2 linked regions of the Lujinxingia sediminis genome follow. The protein of the gene in region 1 binds, or shares a complex with, the protein of each later gene. Links are inferred from orthologs where the notes say so. Each region holds a gene or a part of one and is shown on either strand. Other genes may lie near its edges.

Region 1 (4,252 bases):
CTTTTTCGTCTCGACCTCTACTACCGACTCAAAGGGTTCGTTATCGAACTTCCGGCGCTGTGCGAGCGGCGCGAAGATATTCCGCTTCTGCTCGACCACTTCGCGTCGAGGTTTAGCAAGGGTGTGCCGGCGCCGAGCTTCGCGCCGGAAGTGGTGCAGTTTCTGGCTCGCTACCGGTGGCGGGGAAATATCCGCGAGTTAGAGAATTTTGTGCGCAGCGTGTTGCTCTTTGTCGAAGGCGATCGTGTGGAGATGCGGCACCTCGACGAGTTTGGCGACTTTTTCGCCAACTCGGAGGTTGATGAATCGCTTCCCGAGATCACCATCTCGCCGCGCGTCGAATCGACTCACCAAAGCGCCAAGACCGCCGAGTGGGGGGAGCTGGCACACGCGGAGGTGTACGAAGATCCGGAGGAGGCGTTGATCGAACAAATCGTCGCCGACGGGCTCTCGCTGAGTCGCCTTAAAAAGCGATTGGAACATGAATGCATCAAACGTGCGTTGGAAGAGACCGGTGGTAATATCACCCGGGCTGCAGAGATTCTTCAGCTTAAACGTCCGCGATTAAGTCAGATTATTAATGCATCGCCGGAACTTACGGCGCTCAAAGAACAGCTGGTAGGGTAAGGGTATGAAGAGACGACTTCTGGCAGCGTTGATGTTGAGCAGCGCGATCGCCTGTGGGGAAGCCGCGCCCGAGTCCCCGGGCACCGACTCGGCAGTTGACGAGCGGAGTCAGGCCGCGATGGTGACACCGGAGTTTCGGCTCAGCGGGATCGGGGAACTGCCCGACGAGCTGATTCTGGAAGAGGTGGGACTGACGATCACCGAGATCCGTCTGCAGCCGGTGAATGGGGCGGAGGTTGCGTACTCCACGACGCGCCCCATCGGTCTGAACTTTGATTTGTCTCAGGGAGAGACTGCGATTCGCGGTCACGCCGTCGAGTTCCCCCAGACCGGCCGCTACCTGGTCAGCGTACGCCTCGAACCCTTAAGTTCGGCGGAGCGAGAGGAGCTTATGGCCGAGGAGGGCGCGGAGATCCCGATGGGAAGTCTCGAACTCAGCGGTCTTGTGAAGTATGGCGAGGACTCGATGGGGAAGGTCGGTGGCGAAGACGAGGATGGCAACCCGCTGCCACTGCCCTTTGAGCGCACTCGCGTGTGGACCATTGACGAGAGCTGGACGCCTTTTCATTACGAGAGTCAGCGCGCTGTCTTCTATGCGCTCTCCAACGTGGAGCTGTCGCCCGGAGAACAAACCCTCGTGTTTAATTTTGATTTGAATCAGTGGGCGATCAGTGCGCTCGACCCGATTGTCAGCGCGGTGGAGTCCATCGGTTCCCAGGGGCGGCCTGGTGAGGTGATCGATATCAGTCCTTCGCTGGACGAAGATGCCCTGGGTACAGAAGCGATGGTTCAGGCGGCCTCGGTTTCCACGATGCCGGCGGCGCTGTAAGAGGGCCTGAGCGTCATATCAGAATGGATGAGCCCCGGAGGTTTGCTCCGGGGCTCATTGCGTTTCAAGTGTGTGCTTTGAGGATGGCTTCAAGCACCTGGTCGGCGGCGGCGTAGGGGTCGGTCTGTCCTTCAACCAGATCGCCTGCGAGCGTTTTGATGAGGTGGGTTTGTGCGGCGTGATGGAGGCGGGCGTGAAGCTCGGTGCGGGCGATGAGGGCGATGAGGTGCTCAGCGCGCTCCCGTCGGCGAAGGTCGCGCGGTGCGGAGTTCTCCAGCCATTCGCGGTGCTTGAAGATCGTCTCAACCAGATCTGCAACCCCCTGACCCTCGCTGGCCTGTGTGGGGCAGATCTGAGGAAACCAACTCTCAGCGTCGCGGCGAGCCTGACGATGAAGAGCGAGCATCGCTCGGATCTCGCGCTGGAGTCGGGCGTGGCCGGCGACATCGCTTTTGTTGAGCGCGAAGATGTCGGCGATCTCCATCAATCCGGCTTTGTCGGCCTGCACATCATCGCCCAGGCCCGGGACCAGGACGACGACGCTGGTGTCGGCCAGGCGTACGATGTCCACCTCGTCCTGGCCCACGCCGACGGTTTCGACAATGATCCAATCAAAGCCCATCGCGTCGAGCACCTGGACCATCGCCGGAGTAGAGCGCGAGATGCCCCCGAGGTTGCCGCGTGTGGCCACCGAGCGGATGAAAACTCCCGGGTCCATGGCATGCTCCTGCATGCGCACTCGGTCGCCCAGAATGGCTCCACCGGAGAAGGGGCTTGTGGGGTCGATGGCCACACAGCCTACAGTCTGGTCGAGGGCTCGCAGCCGGGCGATGAGGCGGTTGACCAGGGTCGACTTGCCCGAGCCCGGGTTGCCCGTGACGCCCAGGATGTAGGCGTTGCCCGTATGCGGGGAGAGGCGCGCGAGGACGTCACGGGCGGCCGGGGCACCGTCATCCACCAGGCGCATCAGGCGCGCTGCGGCCCGGGGCTCCCGGTTGAGGATGCGTGTGGCGAGGTCGACGGCGGTCATCAGCGCAGCTCCCAGAGGTCGAGGGTGGAGAGCTGGACGGCGTCGCGGAAGTGGCGCTCCACGGGGTATTCGCGGGTGTAGCCGTAGCCGCCGTGGATTTGAAGAGCTTCGTCGGCGACGTTAAAGGCGCATTCCCGGGCCAGGCAAAGCGCCAGGCGGCTGTCGCGTGGCGAAGCGGTCAGGCAGGCGCGGTGGGTAAGTTGCCGGGCAGCTTCGACCTCGGTGGCCATGGTCGCGAGTTTAAACTGGATGGCCTGAAAGCCGTGAAGTGGGCGCTTGAACTGATGCCGTTCATCGGCATAGGTCAACGCCAGTCGCAGCGCGCCGGCCGCGATGCCGACGCCTACGGCCGCGAGCAGGGCGCCGGTGCGGATGTAGGCCTCACGGTCGAGGGCGACATCGTCGAGGAGAAGATCGGTTTTTGAGATAGTGCTTTCAGGCGCATTGGATAAGGCGCGCAGGCCGATCGTCTCGGAGCAGGCTTCACCTCCCAGCTCCGAGAGCACCCAGCGAGCGCTTCCACCATCGAGCTCACGGCTGACCCGGTGGGTCGCGCCGGCTGCCGCCGTCTGGATGGTGCCGGATACCCCACCGGCGCTCTCGGCCTGCCAGCTTAGGCCGACCAGCGAGGTGCCTGCGGCAACAGCATCGCGCAGCGGATGCTGTCCAGCGGCAAGCGCCGGAACCACCACCGCGTTGGTCAGCGCCACGGCGCAGGCCACCGCCGCGTCGCGCGCAGCGAGCTCCTCGATGGCAAGCGCGCCGGTGAGGAGGTCGAAGCCCGCGCCGCCCTGGGCCTCGGGTACCGCCAGGCTCCATAGCCCCAGGTCGGCCAGCGACGTGGGCCACGCGCTCTTCGGAGCGTGGTCTCGGAGTGCGGCGTCGGTCGCCAGGCTCTCCTCGGCGAAGCGGCGCACCGTCTGGCGCAGGATCTGCTGATCTTCAGTGATCTCAAAGTTCATAACGACTCGACTGCAGGGGTGGGGCAGGATCAGGCGTTCTTGCGCTCGCATTCCTGGCGCACAAACTCAATGACCTCTGTGGTCGGTGTGCCGGGGGTAAAGATCGCACGCACGCCGGCCGCTTTGAGTTCGGCGATATCGGGTTCGGGGATGATGCCGCCGCCGAAAACAAAGATGTCGCCGGCACCTTCCTCATCGAGCAGGCGGACGACCTCAGGCATCAGGGTGTTGTGCGCGCCGGAGAGGATGGAGAGTCCCACGCAATCAACATCTTCCTGGATCGCGGTACGTACGAGCATCTCCGGGGTCTGATGCAGACCGCTGTAGATGACCTCGAAGCCGGCATCCCGCAGCGCGCGGGCGATGACTTTGGCGCCGCGATCGTGGCCATCAAGGCCGGGCTTGCCGATGAGCACACGGTAAGTTGTGGGATGGGGAACGTTGGCGTCGGACATGTGGCAACACCTTTTGGAGTAAAGCGGGGCGCTCAGGCCGCGCCGTTTCGAATCAAGTCACGGGCGATGACAACACGCTGAATCTCGCTGGTGCCTTCGTAGATGCGGGTGACGCGTGCGTCGCGCACCAGTTTTGCCAGGGGATGATCGTAGGCTGCGGCCGACGGTCCCACCAGCGCCAGGCAACGGCGAGCCACGTCGTTGGCGACCTCCGAGGCCATGAGTTTGGCCATGCTGGCCTCGCGTGAGAAGTTGGTCGAGCCGACTTCTTTAAGCCAGGCTGCGCGCAGTGTGAGCTGCCGGGCGGCCTCAATGCGCGCGTGCATCATCTCAAAGGCGTCCGCGCTCT
Region 2 (4,126 bases), on another replicon or contig:
ATCTCCACCAACATCGCGTTTCACCGTGAGGTGCTCGATCATCCCGATTTTGTCAGCGGGGAGTACACCACCGACTTTGTGCCGCGCTGGCTTAAAGAGCGCTCAAAGCCCGCGCCGCGCTACGTGCTTGATGCCGAGCTGGTGGCCGTGCTCAGCGCGCATCGCCGCGATGAGGCGTTGAGCCAGGGCGCCGGCGTGCAGGGGGGTGCCGGGGCCGCGAAGAGTGGGCCTGGAAGCCGCTGGAAAGAGCTCGGTCGGATGCGTGCGCTGGGGCGTTGAACCCGGGGCGCGCCACCACCTCCACGACATCTTTGCGAACGATTGAGGACGAGAGTATGAGCGAGCGCGTGTTTTATTTTGTGGGTCAGGGCGATGAGCAACGCACCTGGCAGGTCGAGACCCTTCAAGCTGATCTCTACCGCGTCACCTCCCCGGAGGGGACGACCTTTGAAGTCAGCGCCTTTGAGGCGGACGCCGCCGGGCTGAGTCTTTTGACCGGCGATCGGGTCATTGAGGCCGACGTGCTGCGGGAGGACACCGTCTACGAGGTGCAGATCGACGGGGAAACCCACGCCGTCGAGGTGCTCAACGAGCGCCAGAAGCGCATGAAGGCCGCCGGCGTGGGCGCGCGCGGCTCGGATAGCCCCGAGCTCAAGAGCCCGATGGCCGGCAAGGTCGTCGCGATCGCGGTGGAGGTAGGCCAGGAGGTTGCGCCTGGCGAGACGGTTGTCATCGTTGAGGCGATGAAGATGGAGAACGACCTCAAGGCACACCGTCCCGGTGTGATCACCGAGGTCGCGGTAAGCGCAGGGCAGGCCGTCGAGATCGGCGACGTGCTGGTCCGTATCGACGATGTGCAATGAGACAGATCGGGCGCGCCTGATGAGCACGCCGCGGGAGTGAGCATGAGCGAGGAGTCACGCGAGGAAGAGTTCTGGGCGGCGCTGCACGAGGCCGATGCCCGCTGGCGCGATGAGGTGTTGCAGCCTCTGCTGGAGCGCTTTGGCGAGCGTCGCGAGCGCTTTGTGCGCAGCGACGGTGAGGAGGTCGAGGCCGTCTATGGCCCGCACCATCAGCGTGGTCAGGATTTCCTCAACGACCTGGGCTTTCCGGGGAGCTATCCCTTCACCCGAGGGGTGCAGCCGACGATGTACCGCGGTCGACTCTGGACGATGCGTCAGTACGCCGGCTTTGGCGACGCCGCCCAGTCCAATGAGCGCTACCGCTACCTGCTCTCGCAGGGAACCACCGGTCTGTCGGTGGCCTTCGATCTGCCCACGCAGATGGGGTACGACTCCGATAGCCCCCGCGCTCGCGGTGAGGTCGGTAAAGTAGGCGTGGCTATCGACTCCATCGCCGATATGGAGGTGCTTCTCGACCAGCTGCCCCTGGATAAGATCTCGACCTCGATGACGATCAACGCCACCGCCTCCACCCTGCTGGCGCTCTATGTGGCGGTGGCCGATGCTCGCGGCATCGATCGGGGTAAGCTGCGCGGAACCATCCAGAATGACGTGCTCAAGGAGTACATCGCCCGGGGGACCTACATCTATCCTCCGCGGCCGAGCATGCGCATCATCACCGATATCTTTGGCTTCTGTCAGGCGGAGGTGCCCAAATGGAACACGGTGAGCATCTCCGGCTACCACATCCGCGAGGCGGGCAGCACGGCGGTGCAGGAGGTCGGGTTTACGCTGGCCAATGGCATCGCGTACGTCGAGGCTGCTCAGGCCGCCGGGCTTGATGTCGATGAGTTCGCCGGACGCCTCTCCTTCTTCTTCAACGTGCATAACAACTTCATCGAAGAGGTCGCGAAGTTCCGCGCGGCGCGCCGTCTGTGGGCGCGCATCATGAAAGAGCGCTTCGGGGCGAAGAAAGAAAGCTCCATGCGTCTGCGCTTCCACAGCCAGACGGCCGGCTCCACGCTGACCGCGCAGCAACCCCAGGTCAACATCGTGCGCGTGGCGATGCAGGCGCTGGCCTCGGTGATGGGCGGCACGCAGTCCTTGCATACCAACTCCTGGGATGAAGCCCTGGGACTTCCCACCGAGGCCTCCGCGCTGATGGCGCTGCGCACCCAGCAGGTCATCGCCCATGAGACGGGGGTGGCGGATATCGTCGACCCGCTGGCCGGAAGCTACGCGGTGGAGGCGCTGACCGACGCGATTGAGGAGGGAGCGCGCGACTACATCGCCCGTTACGACGCGATCGGCGGGGCGGTGCAGGCCATTGAGGCGGGCTTTCCGCAGAGTGAGATTCAGGAGGCCGCCTACCAGGCCCAGCTCGCTCAGGAGCGCAGTGAGCAGGTGATCGTGGGGGTTAACCGCTATAAAGCCGAGGAGGAGGCTCCGGTGGCGATCCATCAGATCGACCCGGAGGTGGAGCGCTCCCAGGTGGCACGACTGCGCGAGCTTAAAGCGTCGCGGGCGGCCTCCGAGGTCGAGCGTTGTCGCGCCGGGCTGGCGAATGCGGCGCGGGGCGGCGACAACCTGATGCCTCATATTGTGGAAGCCGTCGTGCATAAGGTGACCCTGGGTGAGGTCGCCGACACTCTGCGCGAGGTGTTTGGGGAATACGTCGAGAATGTTGTCTTTTAATGGGGCATCGACTCGCCGCTGGCGAGCGGTCGAGCCCCTGGCACCCTGAGCGGTGCGCCGGAGCGCCCCCTGACATGTGGCAGGGGGCGTGTTTCGTGGCGCCCCGGTGATGTTCATATCCCGAGAAGGTCTAAGATGTCTGAGCAGCACGATGTGCGCATGTTGCGCGACCACTTCAAAAAAGCGCTGATTCTGGAGAACCCCCACCCATCCCTCGACCGCTATCTGACGGCGATGGGTATTGAGGTGGAGCGCCTCGATGAGTCTGTGACCCTCAATGAGGATGAGGTCGTGCGAATCCTGGAGGAAGGGCAGCACGACCTGCTCTTTAAGCGTAGCCGCTTTGAGGTCAACGAGCGCGTACTTAAGGCGTCGAAACACCTGGCGGCGGTGATGCTCTGTTGCATCGGCGATGACTCGGTGGACCGGGATGCCTGCGCGCGTGAGGGCGTGCTGGTGATGAACGACCCGGTGAGCAACGGGCGCTCGGTGGTGGAGATGGTGTTGGGCGAGATGATCTGTCTGGCGCGGCGAATCTTTGATGCCGATCGCGACGGGCGCAGTCATCTGTGGACCAAAAACAGCAAGGAGCGCTACGAACTCAAGGGCAAGAATCTGGCGATCATCGGGCTTGGCAACATCGGCAAGCAGGTCGCTCAGGTGGCCGAGGCCTTTGGCATGCGTGTCTTCTTCTACGACACCCGCGAGCTGGCCCGGGAGGTGGGCATCGCGCTGGGATGGACGAGCTGCGCGACGCTCTCGGAGGCCTTCCGCGTGGCAGATGTGGTGACGGTGCACGTGGGCGCCGAAGATCACCGCGGGCGCAGCAACCGCGATATGCTCAGCTACGAGCATCTTTCGAACTTCGGGGCCGACCGCGAACCTTCGAGCCCGCGCATCTTCATCAACGCGGCGCGCGGCTTTTTGTACAATCCCGACGATCTCAAGCGCGCGGTGGAGGAGGGGCATGTGCGCCGCGCGGCGGTTGACGTCTTCCCCGAGGAGCCCGGCAGCAGCGACGATCCCTGGTCGAACCCCTACGCCGAGTTTGCCAGTGTGGTCACCACCCCGCATATCGGGGCGGCCACCGAGGAGGCTCAGCCGCGCATCGCGCAGCATGTGGCCAACACCACGCAGCTCTTTTTGGAGCAGGGCCTTGTGCGTGATTGTGTGTTCAGCCCCGGTCAGACCATCGGGGTGGAAACCGACGGGGCGTGCACGATCCTCACGGTCATTCACAGCGACCAGCGTGGCACCAAGAAGGCGGTTGATGACGCGATCTTTGAGGCGGGTTTGAACAACCTGCGCTCTTCGCACCGCGACTTCCCCGAGTACGGTTTTGCCTACGAGGTGGCGGCCATCGATCGGCCTCTCGACGAGAAGCAGCTCCGTGAGCTTGTGGCCCATGCCCAGGCGATTACCGGGGATGTGAGGGCGGTGCGCGCGATCCGCCAGATTCCGCTTCGCAGCGAAGGCTGCAAGGAATGAGGTGGTGGGTCAGCCTCGGATCATCAGCGTCATGAAAAAAC

Evidence for each region. Proteins that work in one complex are often made in the same cells at the same time.
Region 2: the proteins of meaB (region 1) and EA187_RS12510 are in contact, whole or in part, in a crystal structure (PDB 8DPB), measured with the Methylorubrum extorquens proteins. The link is inferred for Lujinxingia sediminis from one-to-one orthologs. Residues at the interface, in SOR26638.1 of Methylorubrum extorquens: Arg20, Ala21, Ala24, Arg25, Thr28, Ser32, Arg33, Arg34, His37, Thr98, Gly99, Gly100, Ser101, Ile102, Leu103, Lys106, Thr107, Ala110, Ala113, Ile114, Asp115, Arg116, Ala118, Phe119, Ile120, Arg121, Pro122, Pro124; in SOR27001.1 of Methylorubrum extorquens: Glu577, Glu578, Asn579, Asp580, Gly581, Arg582, Arg583, Arg585, His596, Ala604, Ser605, Ala608, Asp609, Gly611, Phe612, Asp613, Val614, Asp615, Ile616, Gly617, Pro618, Leu619, Glu625, Arg628, Gln629, Val631, Glu632, Asn633, Asp634, Glu661.

Annotation. Positions count from the first base shown.
Region 1 is NZ_SADD01000001.1:1,064,273-1,068,524, forward strand. What follows is about bases 504-3,490. They hold meaB (methylmalonyl Co-A mutase-associated GTPase MeaB), read right to left. Parts: upstream 2,487-3,490; coding sequence 1,521-2,486; downstream 504-1,520. Other genes in these bases: EA187_RS04360 (sigma 54-interacting transcriptional regulator), read left to right, coding at 504-627; EA187_RS04365 (hypothetical protein), read left to right, coding at 632-1,456; EA187_RS04375 (acyl-CoA dehydrogenase family protein), read right to left, coding at 2,486-3,448; EA187_RS04380 (cobalamin B12-binding domain-containing protein), read right to left, coding at 3,478-3,490. In the rest of the region: more of EA187_RS04360, read left to right, coding at 1-503; more of EA187_RS04380, read right to left, coding at 3,491-3,903; EA187_RS04385 (acyl-CoA dehydrogenase family protein), read right to left, coding at 3,936-4,252. UniProt on the Escherichia coli protein: Binds and hydrolyzes GTP. Likely functions as a G-protein chaperone that assists AdoCbl cofactor delivery to the methylmalonyl-CoA mutase (MCM) ScpA and reactivation of the enzyme during catalysis.
Region 2 is NZ_SADD01000006.1:225,639-229,764, forward strand. Bases 391-3,251 are described here. They hold EA187_RS12510 (acyl-CoA mutase large subunit family protein), read left to right. Parts: upstream 391-905; coding sequence 906-2,597; downstream 2,598-3,251. Other genes in these bases: EA187_RS20640 (acyl-CoA carboxylase biotin carboxyl carrier protein subunit), read left to right, coding at 391-863; EA187_RS12515 (NAD(P)-dependent oxidoreductase), read left to right, coding at 2,733-3,251. Outside these bases: accC (acetyl-CoA carboxylase biotin carboxylase subunit), read left to right, coding at 1-279; more of EA187_RS20640, read left to right, coding at 336-390; more of EA187_RS12515, read left to right, coding at 3,252-4,085. UniProt on the Escherichia coli protein: Catalyzes the interconversion of succinyl-CoA and methylmalonyl-CoA. Could be part of a pathway that converts succinate to propionate.